2 regions of the Nitratireductor sp. PBL-C9 genome follow, and region 2 is predicted to be linked to the other one. Evidence: predicted binding sites of a transcription regulator. Region 2 holds the regulator's gene; the other holds the start of a gene.
The links. The regulator LexA, encoded in region 2, represses DNA repair genes until DNA is damaged. The targets are predictions, from matches to a motif close to TGTTCNNNNTGTGTTCNG.
Positions count from the first base shown of each region.

Region 1 (7,484 bases), on a different contig from region 2:
CAGCCGGCAGACGCCGAAAGCCGCGCGGTGCGGTGGCCGACATCATAGGGGGCAGAGAGAATTTCGATCAGAAGCCGTGTCTTCTCGCGGGCGGCCTCCTCGCTGAAGACCAGTGGAAACAGAAAGGCGAATTCGTCTGCGCCGATGCGGGTGACCGTGGAGTGCGTATCCATCGCGGCGCGCAGCCGCATGGCCACCTGCTGCAGGATTTCATCGCCCGCGGCGCGGCCAAAAAGGTCGTTGATCGGCTTGAAGCCATCGAGATCCAGTACGCCGATGGCGAAAGGAGCGGGGTCGTCCGCGCGTTCCTCGATCAGCCGGTCGATCTTGTCGAAGAATCGGCGCATGTTTCCGAGGCCCGTCAACGCATCGGTGAAGGCAAAGTCGGACTGGTCCGCCGTTATCGTCCGTGCTTGTGCGGGCGCCGGCTGCATCGAAACTCCGTTATGCGGGCGATCTTGTTCTCGATGCGCCGAACAGTGGACGCAAAGTGTTTATGAATCGTATCCAATATAACGTTATCGTGAACAGTCTTTTGTTCATCGACGGCGCGGCGTGACGTCTGTGCGGCATCCACAGCTTGACAGAAGCATGCGCGGGCCGTCATCTGCCGCACAACAGTCCCCTCCGGAGCTCTTTCCATGTCCCTGAAAGTCGCGGTCCAGATGGACCATATCTCCACCATTTCGATTGCCGGCGACACCAGCTTCGCGCTCGCTCTGGAAGCGCAGAGGCGGGGCCATGCGCTCTGGCACTACACGCCGGATCGTCTCTCCATGGCCGATGGCAAGGTCATCGCCTGGGCCGAGACGCTTGAGGTGCGCGATGAGGAGGGCAACCACTTCACGCTCGGCGAGCCGCAGCGCACGGACCTTTCGGAGCTGGATGTGGTGCTTCTGCGCCAGGATCCGCCCTTCGACATGAATTACATCACCACGACGCATATTCTGGAGCGCATTCACCCGAAGACGCTCGTGGTCAATGATCCGGCCTGGGTGCGCAACAGCCCGGAAAAGATCTTCGTGACGGAATTCGCCGACCTGATGCCGGAAACGCTGATCACCCGCGATCCGCGCGAGGTCGATGATTTCCGCAGGAAGCATGGCGACATCATCGTCAAGCCGCTCTACGGCAATGGCGGCGCCGGTATCTTCCACCTCAAGGAGGGAGACCGCAATCTGGCCTCGCTTCTGGAAATGTTCATGGAAGCGTTCCGCGAGCCCTTCATCGTGCAGCGCTACCTGAAAGAGGTGCGTGGCGGCGACAAGCGCATCATCCTCATTGAGGGTGAGCCGGTTGGCGCCATCAACCGTGTGCCGGCCGAGCACGATTCGCGCTCCAACATGCATGTGGGCGGTCGCGCCGAACATGCGGAACTGACGGATCGCGAGCGCGAGATCTGCGAGCGCATCGGGCCGTCGCTGCGCGAGCGCGGTTTCACGCTGGTTGGTATCGATGTCATCGGCGACTGGCTGACGGAGATCAATGTGACCTCTCCGACGGGCCTCCGCGAGGTCAAGAAATTCGGCGGCGCGGATATTGCCGCACTGTTCTGGGATGCCGTCGAGGCGCGCTGCGCCGCAGTCTGAGCGCTGCATCATGCAGAAGGTTTAAGGGGCGGGCCGCGTTTGCGCTCGCCCCGATCTGTTCTCCCGGCACAACTCTCTGCAACCTGCCGACAACCTTTGCGCTAGGTTGTTCTCTCAATGTTCTTGATCTGATCGCCTGAAGCTGCTTCAATGCGGTTGCAAGGGGATTGGAACTCGTGTTCTGGCTGCAATGCCGGGCGTGCGCAGGGGGAGAGCACATGGTTTCGCATGTGAGCACTGTGGCATTTCAGGGCGTGGAGGCTGTGCCTGTCGAGGTGCAGGTGATGGTGGCTCCCGGCAAGATGGGGATGCAGATCGTCGGGCTGGCCGACAAGGCCGTCGCGGAAAGCCGGGAGCGGGTGCAGGCGGCGCTTCATGCGTCGGGCCTTTCCATGCCGCCCAAGAAGGTGACGATCAACCTCGCACCTGCGGACCTGCCCAAAGAGGGCAGCCATTACGATTTGCCGATTGCGCTGGGTCTCATGGCCGCTCTCGGCGCGATTCCCGGCGATTCATTAGCTGGCTATGTCGTGCTTGGAGAACTTTCTCTCGATGGCACGGTGGCGGCGGTGAACGGTGTTCTGCCGGCGGCCATCGGGGCGAATGCGATGGGGCGCGGCCTGATCTGCCCGCATGCCTGCGGCGCGGAGGCCGCGTGGGCCAGCGCGGATCTCGACATTCTCGCGCCGCGCAGCCTCATCGCGCTCGCCAATCATTTCAAGGGTAGCCAGGTGATGAGCCGCCCGGAGCCGGCTCTCGGGCCGCCGCCGGTCAGATTGCCGGATCTTGCCGACATCAAAGGGCAGGAGGGGGCCAAGCGGGTTCTGGAGGTGGCAGCCGCTGGCGGGCACAATCTTCTGATGAATGGTCCGCCCGGGGCAGGCAAGTCGATGCTGGCGCAGCGCCTGCCATCCATTCTGCCGCCCCTGTCTCCGCGCGAATTGCTGGAAGTCTCCATGATCGCTTCCATTGCCGGGGAACTGGCGGAGGGCAAACTCACTGATCAGCGTCCGTTTCGCGCGCCGCATCACTCGGCCTCAATGGCGGCCATCGTGGGCGGCGGATTGAAGGCGCGTCCCGGCGAGGCTTCGCTGGCGCATCACGGGGTTCTGTTTCTGGACGAGTTGCCGGAGTTTTCACCGCAGGTTCTGGATTCGCTGCGCCAGCCGCTGGAAACCGCCGAATGCGTGATCGCGCGCGCAAATCACCGGGTCAGCTATCCGGCGCGTATTCAGCTTGTTGCGGCCATGAACCCGTGCCGTTGCGGCATGGCCGGGGAGCCGGGGCATCGCTGCCGGCGCGGCCCGCGCTGCCAGACTGATTATCAGGCGCGCATTTCGGGGCCGCTGCTCGACCGTATCGATCTTCGGGTCGATGTTCCCGCCGTCTCCGCGAGCGATCTTATCGGCGGGGGCGGGCGTTCGGAGCCCAGTGCGGTGGTTGCGGAGCGCGTCAGCTGGGCACGCGCCATGCAACAGGAGCGATATACGGCGCTGGGCCTGCCTGCGTGGACGACCAATGCCTCCTGCTCGGCCGCAATGATCGAGGATGTGGTGACGCTTGATGCGCCATGCACGGCGCTCATTCGGGAGGCCAGCGAGAAGCTCGGCTTTTCCGCGCGCGCGTATCACCGGGTTCTCAAGGTCGCGCGCACGCTGGCCGATCTGGATGGCGCCGGCGATGTGACGCGAACCCATCTGGCCGAGGCAATCTCCTATCGCGTGGCCGGCACGGTGCGCGCAGAGGCGGCGTGACGCTCTGCCGTTTCGTTTGCCTGTCCGGTGTTCGATGAGGCGGTGCGGAGGCGCGTGGTGGCCGGTGGTTTGCCGGGTAATTGTCTTGACTGGCGGTGCATCGCGGGTGTGGGTGTGTGTGCCCCGGGGTCCCAAGGGAGGGCAAGGCGGTTAGCCGGCGTGCTTCTTGTGGCCTGTCGATGCATTCAGTTCGGCTGCGGCCTTCAGAAGGGCCTTGAGCGCGTCTTCATCAATCGCATCGCCTTCGTGAAAGTCGATGGCGCGGCGGGTGTTGCCTTCGAGGCTGGCGTTGAAAAGGCCGGACGGGTCGTCCAGCTTCGCGCCTTTGGCGAAGGTCATTTTCACGGCCTTCTTGTAGGTCTCTCCGGTGCACAGCATGCCGTCCTGATACCAGACGGGAACGCCACGCCATTTCCATTCTTCCGTCACTTGCGGCAGGGCCTCCTGGACCAGTTGCCGAAGGTGGGCGAGGGTTTCGCCGCGCCAGTCATTCAGTTCCGCAATGCGTGCATCGATCTGTTCTGACGGGGTTTTGCCGGTGTCGGTTGCGCTCATGGGGCGATCTCCGATTGTTCTTTCTTGTGCGTGTCTGCTTTCGATGCTCAGTCGAGGCGTTCAAGAACCCTTTCGAGCTCCGCGATGAAGCGCGGCCATGCAGCGCTTGCGCCGCGATGGTAGGGCTTCTGTTCTGGCAGAAAGCCCTCCTGCTCCATGCGCAGCAATGTGCCGCCCGCCGTCGGCGTCAGCGTCCATGTGACAGTGCTGCGCAGATCCTTTGTGTCCCAGGCGTAGGAAAGCGTTCGGTACGGTTCGGCCTCTTCCACCACGCAGTCAACGCCACCCCAGTCTGCGGTCAGGCTGAAGCGGTGTCCGACGCGGGGTGCGAAATCGTTCTTCATCAGCCATTCGGCGATCAGGTGCGGCTGGGTGAGCGCCCGCCAGACCTTTTCCGGCGGATGCGAAAGCGCGCGCTCCACCACCACACAGAGCGTTTCGGCTGTTGCGTCGTTCATTGATCCATCCTGTCGAGAAGATCTTCCAGATCATCGAACCGGTTCTCCCAGAAGCCGGCCATCTCACGCGTCCAGTCGAGGAGCGGGGCCAGCGCAACCGGGTCGGCGCTGTAAAAAGTCTGTCGGCCGCTTTGCCGGTCATGCACCAGCCCGGCGCGCTTCAACACGCCAAGATGCTTGGAAACGGCGGGCTGCGATACCCCGGCCCCGGCGGTGAGGGCGGTGACCGTCAGATCGCCATCGCGGCACAGCCGCTCGAAGATGGTGCGGCGTGTGGGGTCGGCCAATGTTCGGAAGAGGGTATCGCGGGTCGGCTGCATCGTTACACATAACTACAGGGTTATTGTTTAATGAATAACCCTGTAGTTATGGATTTGTCAATGTCGGGGCTGTGCTGTGTGTCAGCCGGCCATCTGCCTCACCGCATCGAGCAGGAATTCATCCTGATAATGCGCGCCAGCAAAGGAAAGCCCCACCGGACAGTCATCGACCGTCATGATCGGGGCCGAGATCTCGGGAAGCCGCGCCACGCCGGAGAATGCGGTGAGGGTCATGGTCCGGTCGTAGAAATCGATCACCGCTTCCATTGTCGTCAGGGAGCCCTTCAGCGGCGCGATCACCGGCGTCGTGGGAAAGCAGACCACCGTGCCGGGGGTGAGGGCTGCGTTGATCGCCTGGAAGAGCCATTCGCAATGTTTGATGCTTTCGAGCGCGGCGATCCGGTCGAAGGCGGTCACATTGCCGTAGGCCATGGAGAAGGTGAAGCCGAGTTCCGGCTTCTCGGTCTCGATCCAGTTCGCAACCGTGCTCTGGAACTCCGCCGTCTGCAGGTCGCGCAGCGCCTTCAGATTGCAGTCGCTCAGGGGCGCAACTGCGCCGATCAGTTCCGCAAAGCGCATGGGCTCCGGCGCGATGCCGGTTTTCGCGGCAATCGCCTTCAGCGCGGCCTTCACCTGCTGCTGCACGGCCGCGTCGGCGATCTCCACCGCGTCCGTCAGGACGATGATACGCTCCAGCTTCTGCTGCTTGGCCTTGCCGCTGCGCAGGAGCACGCGCGCGGCGCTGTCGAGCGTTGCAAGGCTGTTTGCCACCACGCCCACCGTGCTGACGCTCGGCATGAAGGGCAGGACGCCGGCCTCCGAAACCCGGTGCAGCGAGGGGCGCAGGCCCCACAGACCGCACAGGCTTGCCGGGACGCGGATCGAGCCGCCCGAATCCGTGCCGAGCGAAAAGTCTGCGAGCCCATTGGAAACGGACGAGGCCGAACCGCTGGAGGAGCCGCCGGGAATGCGCTCCGGCGCATTGCCGTTGCGCGGCGTTCCGAAGAAATGGCTCTCGCCGTCGAGGCTGTAGGTGAACTCGTCAGCCACCACCTTTCCGACGCAGCGCGCTCCTGCGGCAAGCACCTGGTCGACACACAGCGCGTTGTGAACCGGGGCCGCATGGGCGTCCCGCCATGCCGGGCTGCCATAGGAGGTCTTAAGCCCTGCCAGGTCGATATTGTCCTTCACGGTGAAGGTCAGCCCATCAAGCGGGCCGGAGGCATGGGGCGCGAGGTCGAGTCGCTCGACCAGGGAACCGGAGGGATCGGCAAGGGATGTCTGGGGCATGGGCACTCCGAATCTGAGAACAGGCTGGAGCTTCCTGCGGACCACAATCGCTTCAATGTCTCAAGGCCCGGTGGCCGGAACCGGCGCGAACGCACCAGTCGCGATCCCGGGAGCGCGGGGAGGCGTGGTCAGGCCCCGTCGTATCTCTTCAGGCTGTTTCTCTGGAGCCCGTTTCTCTGGAGCCCGTTTCTCTGGAGCCATGTTTCGTAGAGATGCCCGCGCGCGCCCTGCGCCTGCGGGATGTGCGCTGCTTCAATGCCTTCCTGCTCATCGACGGGGCGGGCAAGCTCGGCGGCGATGGAGGCTGTCGACAGGCCATAGGGTTCGGCCTCGTCATTGGAATAGGCGAAGAAGACCCGGTCGATACCGCACATGCGCATGGCGGCGAAGCACATGGGGCAGGGCTGGCCGCTGGCATAGACCGCGCAACCGTCGAGATGGGGCGCGCCCAGCGCTTTGCCGGCGGCGCGCAGTGCAAGCAGCTCGGCATGGGCGGTGGGATCGCAGTCCACCGCCATACGATTGACACCGCGCGCAACCACCGCGCCGTCCTTCACCACCACGGCGCCGAATGGCCGGCCACCCTCATCGACATTATCGAAGGCAAGCGCGATGGCTTCGTCCAGAAAACGTTTCGTATCGCTCATTTTGCCCCTGCGCCTTCCAGAATTTCGATCATCTCCGTGTAGCCGCTGCGTTTTGCGTGCTGCAATGGGGTCACGCCTTCGCGGTCGGCAATGTCGGTGTCTGCGCCGGCGTCGACCAGCAGTTTCACAATAGCCGTATGGTTCGGCCCGCCATCGCCCAGGATCACGGCTTCCAGCAGCGCCGTCCAGCCCAGCTTGTTCACATGGTCGAGATCAACCCCGGCCTCGATCAGCGTGCGTACGGTCTCCACATGGCCGCGGTCGGCTGCCGGGATGAGCGCTGTTCCACCGAAGCGGTTGGTGCTTTCAAGGTCTGCGCCGTTGTCGAGCGTCAGGCGCAGAATATCCTGATAGCCGCGTGCGCCAGCCAGCAGATAGGGGCTGTCCTCGATTCCGTCCTTCGCATTGACGTCAGCACCCGCCTCGATCAGAAGGCGCGCGGCCTCCCCCTGGTTTGCCTGCACGGCGGCCATGAGGGCCGTTCTCTTGCGCGCGTCACGCTCATCGACGGCAGCGCCGTTTTGAAGCGCGCTCTCCAGCGCAGCGATGTCGCCACTTTCGGCAGCGGTGATGAGGGGCGTTTGTGCAAAGGCGCCGGTTTGAAAGGCGGTGGCCATCAGGGCTGCTGCCACGAGGCGGAGAAACCGCCGGCCGGATTGTGCGCGCAATACATTCATTGAGGTCTCCCGATCTGCTGGTCGGGAAAGACCTTAGTCCATCAATTGTGACGAAGTTTGGAGTGCGCCGGTGCGGCTATTCGCTCACTGCGCCGACAACCGGGTTGTTGCTTTCGCGCAGGCTCACCCAACGGCCGGTATGCGTGCTGGCCTGACGCTTCAGATAGCTATAGCCGGTGGCGCTCCACAGCTTC
Region 1 is NZ_JBPAXW010000006.1:150,468-157,951, reverse strand. It holds gene ACRTG1_RS14260 (putative bifunctional diguanylate cyclase/phosphodiesterase) at 1-434, opposite strand, end outside; gene gshB (glutathione synthase) at 642-1,589, shown strand; gene ACRTG1_RS14250 (YifB family Mg chelatase-like AAA ATPase) at 1,808-3,343, shown strand; gene ACRTG1_RS14245 (DUF1801 domain-containing protein) at 3,494-3,898, opposite strand; gene ACRTG1_RS14240 (SRPBCC family protein) at 3,946-4,356, opposite strand; gene ACRTG1_RS14235 (ArsR/SmtB family transcription factor) at 4,353-4,676, opposite strand; gene ACRTG1_RS14230 (amidase family protein) at 4,758-5,966, opposite strand; gene ACRTG1_RS14225 (nucleoside deaminase) at 6,095-6,613, opposite strand; gene ACRTG1_RS14220 (ankyrin repeat domain-containing protein) at 6,610-7,290, opposite strand; gene ACRTG1_RS14215 (transglutaminase-like cysteine peptidase) at 7,367-7,484, opposite strand, start outside.
Region 1: the regulator LexA is predicted to act here: its motif matches at 1,697-1,714, upstream of ACRTG1_RS14250 (YifB family Mg chelatase-like AAA ATPase).

Region 2 (7,484 bases):
CCACGCGCCTGCGCCCGGTAGATCGAAAGCGGCACGCGCTTGATGTAGCCCTTGCGCGTGACCGTGACGACCATGTCTTCACGCTGGATCAGGTCCTCATCGTCGAGATCTGCGCCACCTTCGGTGATCTCGGTGCGGCGCGGCGTGCCGAACTCGTCGCGCACGCCGATGAGCTCGTCCTTGACGATCTGCTGAATGCGGGCGCGCGAAGACAGAATCTCGAGGAAATCCGCGATCTCCACACCGATCTTGTTCAATTCGTCGGCGATCTCGTCGCGTCCGAGCGCGGTGAGGCGCTGGAGACGCAGCTCGAGGATCGAACGCGCCTGTTCTTCGGAGAGATTGTAGGTGCCATCCTCGTTGATGCGGTGACGCGGATCATCGATCAGCAGGATCAGCGCTTCCACATCGGAGGCCGGCCAGCGGCGCTCCATCAACTGCTCGCGCGCGGTCTGCGGATCGGGCGCGTGACGGATGAGCTTGATCACCTCGTCGATATTGGCAACGGCAATCGCAAGGCCAACCAGGACGTGCGCGCGCTCGCGCGCCTTGCGCAGCAGGTACTTGGTGCGCCGGCTGACCACTTCCTCGCGGAAGTAGACAAAGGCCTGGAGCAGATCAAGCAGGTTCATCTGTTCCGGCTTGCCGCCGTTGAGCGCCACCATGTTGGCGCCAAAGGAGGTCTGAAGCGGCGTGAAGCGGTAAAGCTGGTTCAGCACCACATCGGCAACGGCGTCGCGCTTCAGCTCGACCACGACGCGGTAACCCTGACGGTCACTCTCGTCGCGAATGTCGGAAATGCCTTCAATGCGCTTGTCGCGGACCAGCTCGGCCATCTTTTCGATCATCGACGCCTTGTTCACCTGATAGGGAACTTCGGTGATGATGATGGCTTCGCGATCATTGCGCGCCGGCTCGATCGAGACCTTGCCGCGCATGAGGATCGAGCCGCGGCCCGTCTCATAGGCGCTGCGGATACCTGAACGGCCGAGAATCAGGCCGCCGGTCGGGAAATCGGGACCGGGAATGATCTCCTGCAACTGCGGCAGGCCGAGTGCGGGGTTCTCGATCAGCGCCACGCAGCCATTGATGACTTCGACCAGATTGTGCGGCGGAATGTTCGTCGCCATGCCGACGGCGATACCACCCGAACCATTGACCAGAAGGTTCGGATAGCGCGCCGGAAGCACGCGCGGCTCGCTGGAGGAGCCGTCATAGGTGTCCTGAAAATCGACCGTGTCCTTGTCGATGTCTTCCAGAAGCTCATGCGCGCCCTTGGTGAGACGCGACTCGGTGTAACGCATTGCCGCCGGCGGATCGCCGTCGATGGAGCCGAAATTGCCCTGCCCGTCGACCAGCGGCAGGCGCATGGACCAGTTCTGCGCCATACGCACCAAGGCGTCGTAGATGGCGGCATCGCCGTGCGGGTGGTATTTACCCATCACGTCGGCAACGGGGCGGGCCGATTTCACATATTTGCGGTTCCAGTGGTAACCGCTCTCATGGGATGCATAGAGAATGCGCCGATGCACCGGCTTCAGACCATCGCGTGCATCCGGCAGGGCGCGGCTCACGATCACGCTCATCGCATAATCGAGATAAGAGCGCTGCATCTCCTCGACAATGGAAATCGGCTCGATTTCGTCGGGCTCGCCCGATCCGTTCGGCGTCGTCTGGTCAGTCAAAACGTGTCACATTCTTAATGAGGAATCACATACTCTTTATATATGAGCCGTCAGCGATTCTCCAATTGAGCATCCGTTTTTGATGACGGAAATCCAACGCAATTTCAGGCGCATACGAACCTCCTGGGGATGAGCGCCTTGACAAATTGCCGCAGGAAGCGAGCCTGCGTGAAGAATGAGGGCTTTTCCCTCGCATCCAAGCTGGGCTAGAGAGGCCGCAAGGAGAACCCGATGCCTGGTTACGATACCGTTTTCAACGCCTTCGTCACATTGCTGGTAACCGTCGATCCGCCAGGGCTTGCGCCGCTCTTTCTGGCGCTGACAGCGGGCATGAACCGCTCGGAGCGCAATCAGGTGGCCGTGCGCGCAGCCATCATCGGATTCGCCGTTCTGGCCCTGTTCGGCGTCGCTGGCAGCGCCATTCTGGCCGTGTTCGGCATCACGCTTCCCGCCTTCCGTGTGGCAGGCGGCCTGCTTCTGTTCTTCATCGCCTTCGAGATGATCTTCGAGCGCCGCCAGGAGCGCCACGAAAAGAGTGCCGAGCGCGCGATCACGCGCGACATGATCCGCAACATCGCCGCCTTCCCGCTGGCCATTCCGCTGATCGCGGGTCCCGGCGCCATCTCGGCCACCGTGCTTCTTTCGGGCGAGTTCAATTCGATTCTTGGCACCATCGCGCTGCTCGGCATCCTGCTTGGAACGATCCTCCTCACCTATGCCGTTTTCACGCTGGCGGAGCGCGTGGACCGCTTTCTGGGCGAAACGGGACGCTCCATCCTGACGCGCCTCCTGGGCGTCATTCTGGCAGCCCTCGCGGTCCAGTTCGTGGCAGACGGAGCCAAGGCGCTTTTCGCTGCGCCATAGGCGCTGCAACCGGACGGTTGCGGAACACAACTGGAACATATAGAGTATGTTCTGGTTTTGTTTTTAACTGATTCTCGGTGGCGCCCATGCTGACCCGCAAGCAGCACGAACTTCTTCTGTTCATCCATGAACGACTGAAGGAGACCGGAATCCCGCCCTCCTTCGATGAAATGAAGGAGGCGCTCGACCTCGCCTCCAAGTCCGGCATTCACCGGCTGATCACGGCTCTGGAGGAGCGCGGCTTCATTCGCCGGCTCCCGAACAGGGCGCGTGCGCTGGAGGTTCTGCGGCTTCCCGATTCCATCGCGCCGGGCCTCAATTCCGCCGCGCGCGGCTTTTCGCCAAGCGTCATCGAGGGCAGCCTCGGCAAGACGCCCGCGCCAGCGGCCTCCAAGCCTGCCGCCAGCAATGATGACGCGCTTTCCGGCGTCGTTTCCGTGCCTGTGATGGGCCGCATCGCTGCCGGTGTCCCCATCGACGCCATTCAGCACCAGACCCATTCCATCGCGGTTCCGCCGGACATGCTTACCGGTGGCGATCACTACGCGCTTGAGGTCAAGGGCGACTCGATGATCGATGCGGGCATTTTCGATGGCGACACGGTGATCATCCGCGAGACGCAGACCGCCAATCCCGGCGAGATCGTCGTGGCGCTGGTGGATCAGGAAGAGGCAACGCTGAAGCGCTTCCGCCGCAAGGGCGCATCGATTGCCCTTGAAGCCGCCAATCCGGCTTACGAAACCCGTATCTTCGGCCCCGACCGCGTCAAGGTGCAGGGTCGCCTCGTCGGCCTGATGCGCCGCTACTGAGTTTAAGACTATCCGGGGCGGCTTCAGGCATGCCCCGGCTCCGATGCCATCCGGCATCCAGAATGCGCGCTCTTTTCAAGCTCCGCGTCGGTTCAGCCAACATCGTCCGGGAAGAGCGCCTGGAAGACATGCGGAAGCATCTCGGGGAGGTCTTCCGCAATCAGGCCCCGGCCAAACATCCCGCCAGCCTCTGCATGCAGCCACACGCCGGCCGATGCCGCTTCGAAGACCGGCATGCCCTGCGCCAGAAGGCTGGCCACAATCCCGCACAGAACATCGCCAGAGCCCGCCGTCGCCAGGAAACGCGATCCGTTGGTGTTGATCGCGGCGCGCCCGTCCGGGCAGGCGACGACCGTGTCCGCCCCCTTCAGGATGATCACCGCTCCTGAGCGCTCTGCCGCTGCGCGCGCACGCTCCACCTTGGACATGGAAGCGTCAGCCGCGAGATCGCCGAAGAGGCGCGCGAATTCACCGTCATGCGGCGTCAGCACGGTCGCTAAGGCGGAGCTTCTCACGGCCTCGAAGAGCGTATCGGGCGCATCGGCAAAGGCGGTGATGGCGTCGGCATCCAGCACCAGCCCTTTCAGCCCTTCATCGCGCTCCAGAAAACCCAGCGCGAAGCTGCGCGTGCGCTCGCCTGTGCCGGCTGCCGGGCCGAGAACAGCGGCTGTCGGTTTTCGCTCATCGAGGAAGGCGATGAGTTCATCCACTGCCTCCGCCTTGCGCAGCATGATTGAGGTCAGGTGCATCGCGTTCACCGACAGGGCGTTTGCAGGCGAAAGCACCGTCACGGCCCCTGCCCCGGCGCGCGCCGCGCCACGCGCGGCAAGCCGCGCAGCACCAGTGGATGCGCCACCGCCCGAAACAACCGCCACATGACCACGCACATATTTGTGCGCATCGATCTCCACCGCCGGCACGGCGTCGCGCCAGAGCGCCGGACCATTCTCCCAGAGGGCGATATCCATTGATGCAAGCGCCGTCTCGGCAATGCCGATATCGGCCACGACCAGCTCGCCACACAGGCGTCGACCGGGCATGAGCAGATGCCCCGGCTTTTTGCGGAAAAACGTGACGGTCAGGTCCGCATTGAAGCAGCTGCCGAGGGGCTTGCCCGTGAGACCCGAAAGACCGGACGGAAGATCGACGGCAACCACCGGGACGCCCGCAGCCGCAACCCGCTCGATGAGTTCGGCCTCGATGCCCGCGATTGGCTTTGAAAGCCCGGCGCCATAGAGCGCGTCAACCACCAGCCAGCCGGCTTCGGGGCGAAAATCGGCCAAAGCCTCGGGCGTTACAAAACAGTCCTCGCGCGCCCTGGCGGCATCGCTGTCTTCCCGCGGCGCAGCATCGGCGAACAGGCGAACATTGACGCCGCGCTCGGCCAGAAGCCGCGCAATGACATAGCCGTCACCGCCATTGTTGCCCGGTCCGCAGAGAACCGCGACGCCAGCAGCGCCGGAAAACCGCTCGAGGATAAGATCAGCCACCGCCGCGCCGGCATTGCGCATCAGCCCGTACCCGTCATGAGGGCCGGCTGCGATGGCCGCGCGATCCACATTGCCCATTTCTTCAGGTGTCAGAACAACCATACGCATAACAAGCTGCCGCTTTCTTCGGCTCATTGCATATTTTTTAAGCAAGTCTCAAACTGCGAACCGCACCGCATGGTTCCCATCTTGCTATCCGGGGGCGCTCGCCTAGCATGCCAAAGCCGGAGAAAACCGCGTCGCGCCAATTCTCAAACGCAGAATGCAGCGTTTGGCACGCAACATGCAAGGCTCTGTCACGAGTTGGCATGTTTCGTGCTTCAACCGAACCGGAGCAATAAGGGATGCGGACCATCCGTCCCCGAACCCATTTGGAGGCCACCGAGGCATGAAAAAGGTCGAAGCGATCATCAAACCCTTCAAGCTCGATGAGGTGAAGGAGGCCCTTCAGGAAATCGGCCTTCAGGGCATCACCGTCATCGAGGCGAAGGGTTTCGGACGCCAGAAAGGCCACACCGAGCTCTATCGCGGGGCGGAATATGTCGTCGACTTCCTCCCCAAGGTGAAGATCGAGGTCGTCCTGCCGGACGAAACCGTCGACGCCGCCATCGAGGCGATCCGCAAGGCAGCCCAGACAGGCCGCATCGGCGACGGCAAGATCTTCGTCACCAATGTTGAAGAGGTCATCCGCATCCGCACCGGCGAGACCGGCGCAGACGCAGTCTGACCCCAACCACCAGTTCCCGGACCCGGTCCGGATCATCAGGCAAGCTCATCGCAAACAGGAAAGCGAATATGACCACAGCACAAGACATCATGAAGCAGATCAAGGAAAACGACGTAAAGTTCGTCGATCTTCGCTTCACGGATCCAAGAGGCAAGCTTCACCATGTCACGATGGATGTCACGGCCGTGGATGAGGACATGTTCGCCGATGGCGTCATGTTCGACGGCTCGTCCATTGCCGGCTGGAAGGCGATCAACGAGTCCGACATGGTTCTGATGCCGGAGCCCGACACGGCGCATATGGACCCGTTCTTCGCCCAGTCCACGATGGCCATCGTCTGCGACATTCTCGACCCGATCTCCGGCGAGGCCTACAACCGTGACCCGCGCGGCACCGCCAAGAAGGCAGAAGCCTTCCTCAAGGCCGAAGGCTTTGGCGACACCGTCTATGTGGGCCCGGAGCCGGAATTCTTCGTCTTTGACGACGTGAAGTACAAGGCCGATCCCTACAACACCGGCTTCAAGCTCGACTGCAGCGAACTGCCGTCCAACGACGACGCCGACTACGAGACCGGCAATCTGGGTCACCGTCCGCGCATGAAGGGCGGCTATTTCCCGGTTCCGCCGATCGACTCCGCGCAGGACATGCGCTCCGAGATGCTCACGGTCCTGTCCGAAATGGGCGTGATCGTTGAAAAGCACCACCACGAGGTGGGTGCTGCGCAGCACGAACTCGGCATCAAGTTCGAGACGCTCCTGAAGAGCGCCGACAGCGTTCAGAAGTTCAAATACGGCGTTCACCAGGTCGCCAATGCCTATGGCAAGACCGCAACCTTCATGCCGAAGCCGATCTATGGCGACAACGGATCGGGCATGCACGTCCACCAGTCGATCTGGAAAGACGGCAAGCCGACCTTTGCCGGCAATGAATATGCCGGTCTGTCCGAGAGCTGCCTCTACTATATCGGCGGCGTCATCAAGCACGCCAAGGCGATCAACGCCTTCACCAACCCGATCACCAACTCCTACAAGCGTCTTGTGCCCGGTTTTGAAGCCCCGGTCCTGCTCGCCTATTCGGCGCGCAACCGTTCGGCATCCTGCCGCATTCCGTTCGGCTCCTCGCCGAAGGCAAAGCGCGTCGAGGTTCGCTTCCCCGATCCGGGCGCAAACCCCTACCTCGCATTCGCAGCGCTGCTGATGGCCGGCCTCGACGGCATCAAGAACAAGATCCATCCTGGCCAGGCCATGGACAAGGATCTCTACGACCTGCCGCCGAAGGAGCTCAAGAAGGTGCCGACCGTCTGCGGTTCGCTGCGCGAAGCACTCATGGCGCTCGACAAGGACCGCGGCTTCCTGAAGGCCGGCGGCGTGTTCGACGACGATCAGATCGACGCCTATATCGAGCTGAAGATGTCGGAAGTGCTGCGTTACGAGATGACGCCGCACCCGGTCGAGTTCGACATGTACTATTCCGTTTGATCGCTACTGTTGGGGCGATCAGGGCTCCGTCTTCGGACGGGGCCCTTTTTTATTGCGGCGTGCTCAAGTGACCGACTGCGCCCGCCATTCCTGCGCCAGTTCAGGAAGCTCTGCGCGTTCGCGGAACGAGCGCGTCACTTCACCGAAGGCGAAACGGATCGAGTTCTCCACGATCTCACGGTCATACCGCTTGAGTTCGTCAGCAATCGGCGCCCATTTGAAGAGCGCCTTTGGGCTTTCGGTAAAGCAATCGGCGGCCAGCGCCGCATTCTGCCAGTGAACATCCGCAATACGCTTCACGAAAGCGCTGCGCCAGGCCTCCACCGTACCGGCATCGGGCAGCACATCGCCATTGTCCGCAAGTCCGGCCTCGTGGCAATGAAGCGCCAGCGTGCGTGCCTCTTCCCCCTCCAGCGCGCCGCCAGAGGCCA
Region 2 is NZ_JBPAXW010000012.1:3,256-10,739, reverse strand. It holds gene gyrA (DNA gyrase subunit A) at 1-1,685, opposite strand, end outside; gene ACRTG1_RS22040 (MarC family protein) at 1,917-2,549, shown strand; gene lexA (transcriptional repressor LexA) at 2,636-3,358, shown strand; gene ACRTG1_RS22030 (NAD(P)H-hydrate dehydratase) at 3,451-4,956, opposite strand; gene ACRTG1_RS22025 (P-II family nitrogen regulator) at 5,237-5,575, shown strand; gene glnA (type I glutamate--ammonia ligase) at 5,644-7,053, shown strand; gene ACRTG1_RS22015 (hypothetical protein) at 7,117-7,484, opposite strand, start outside.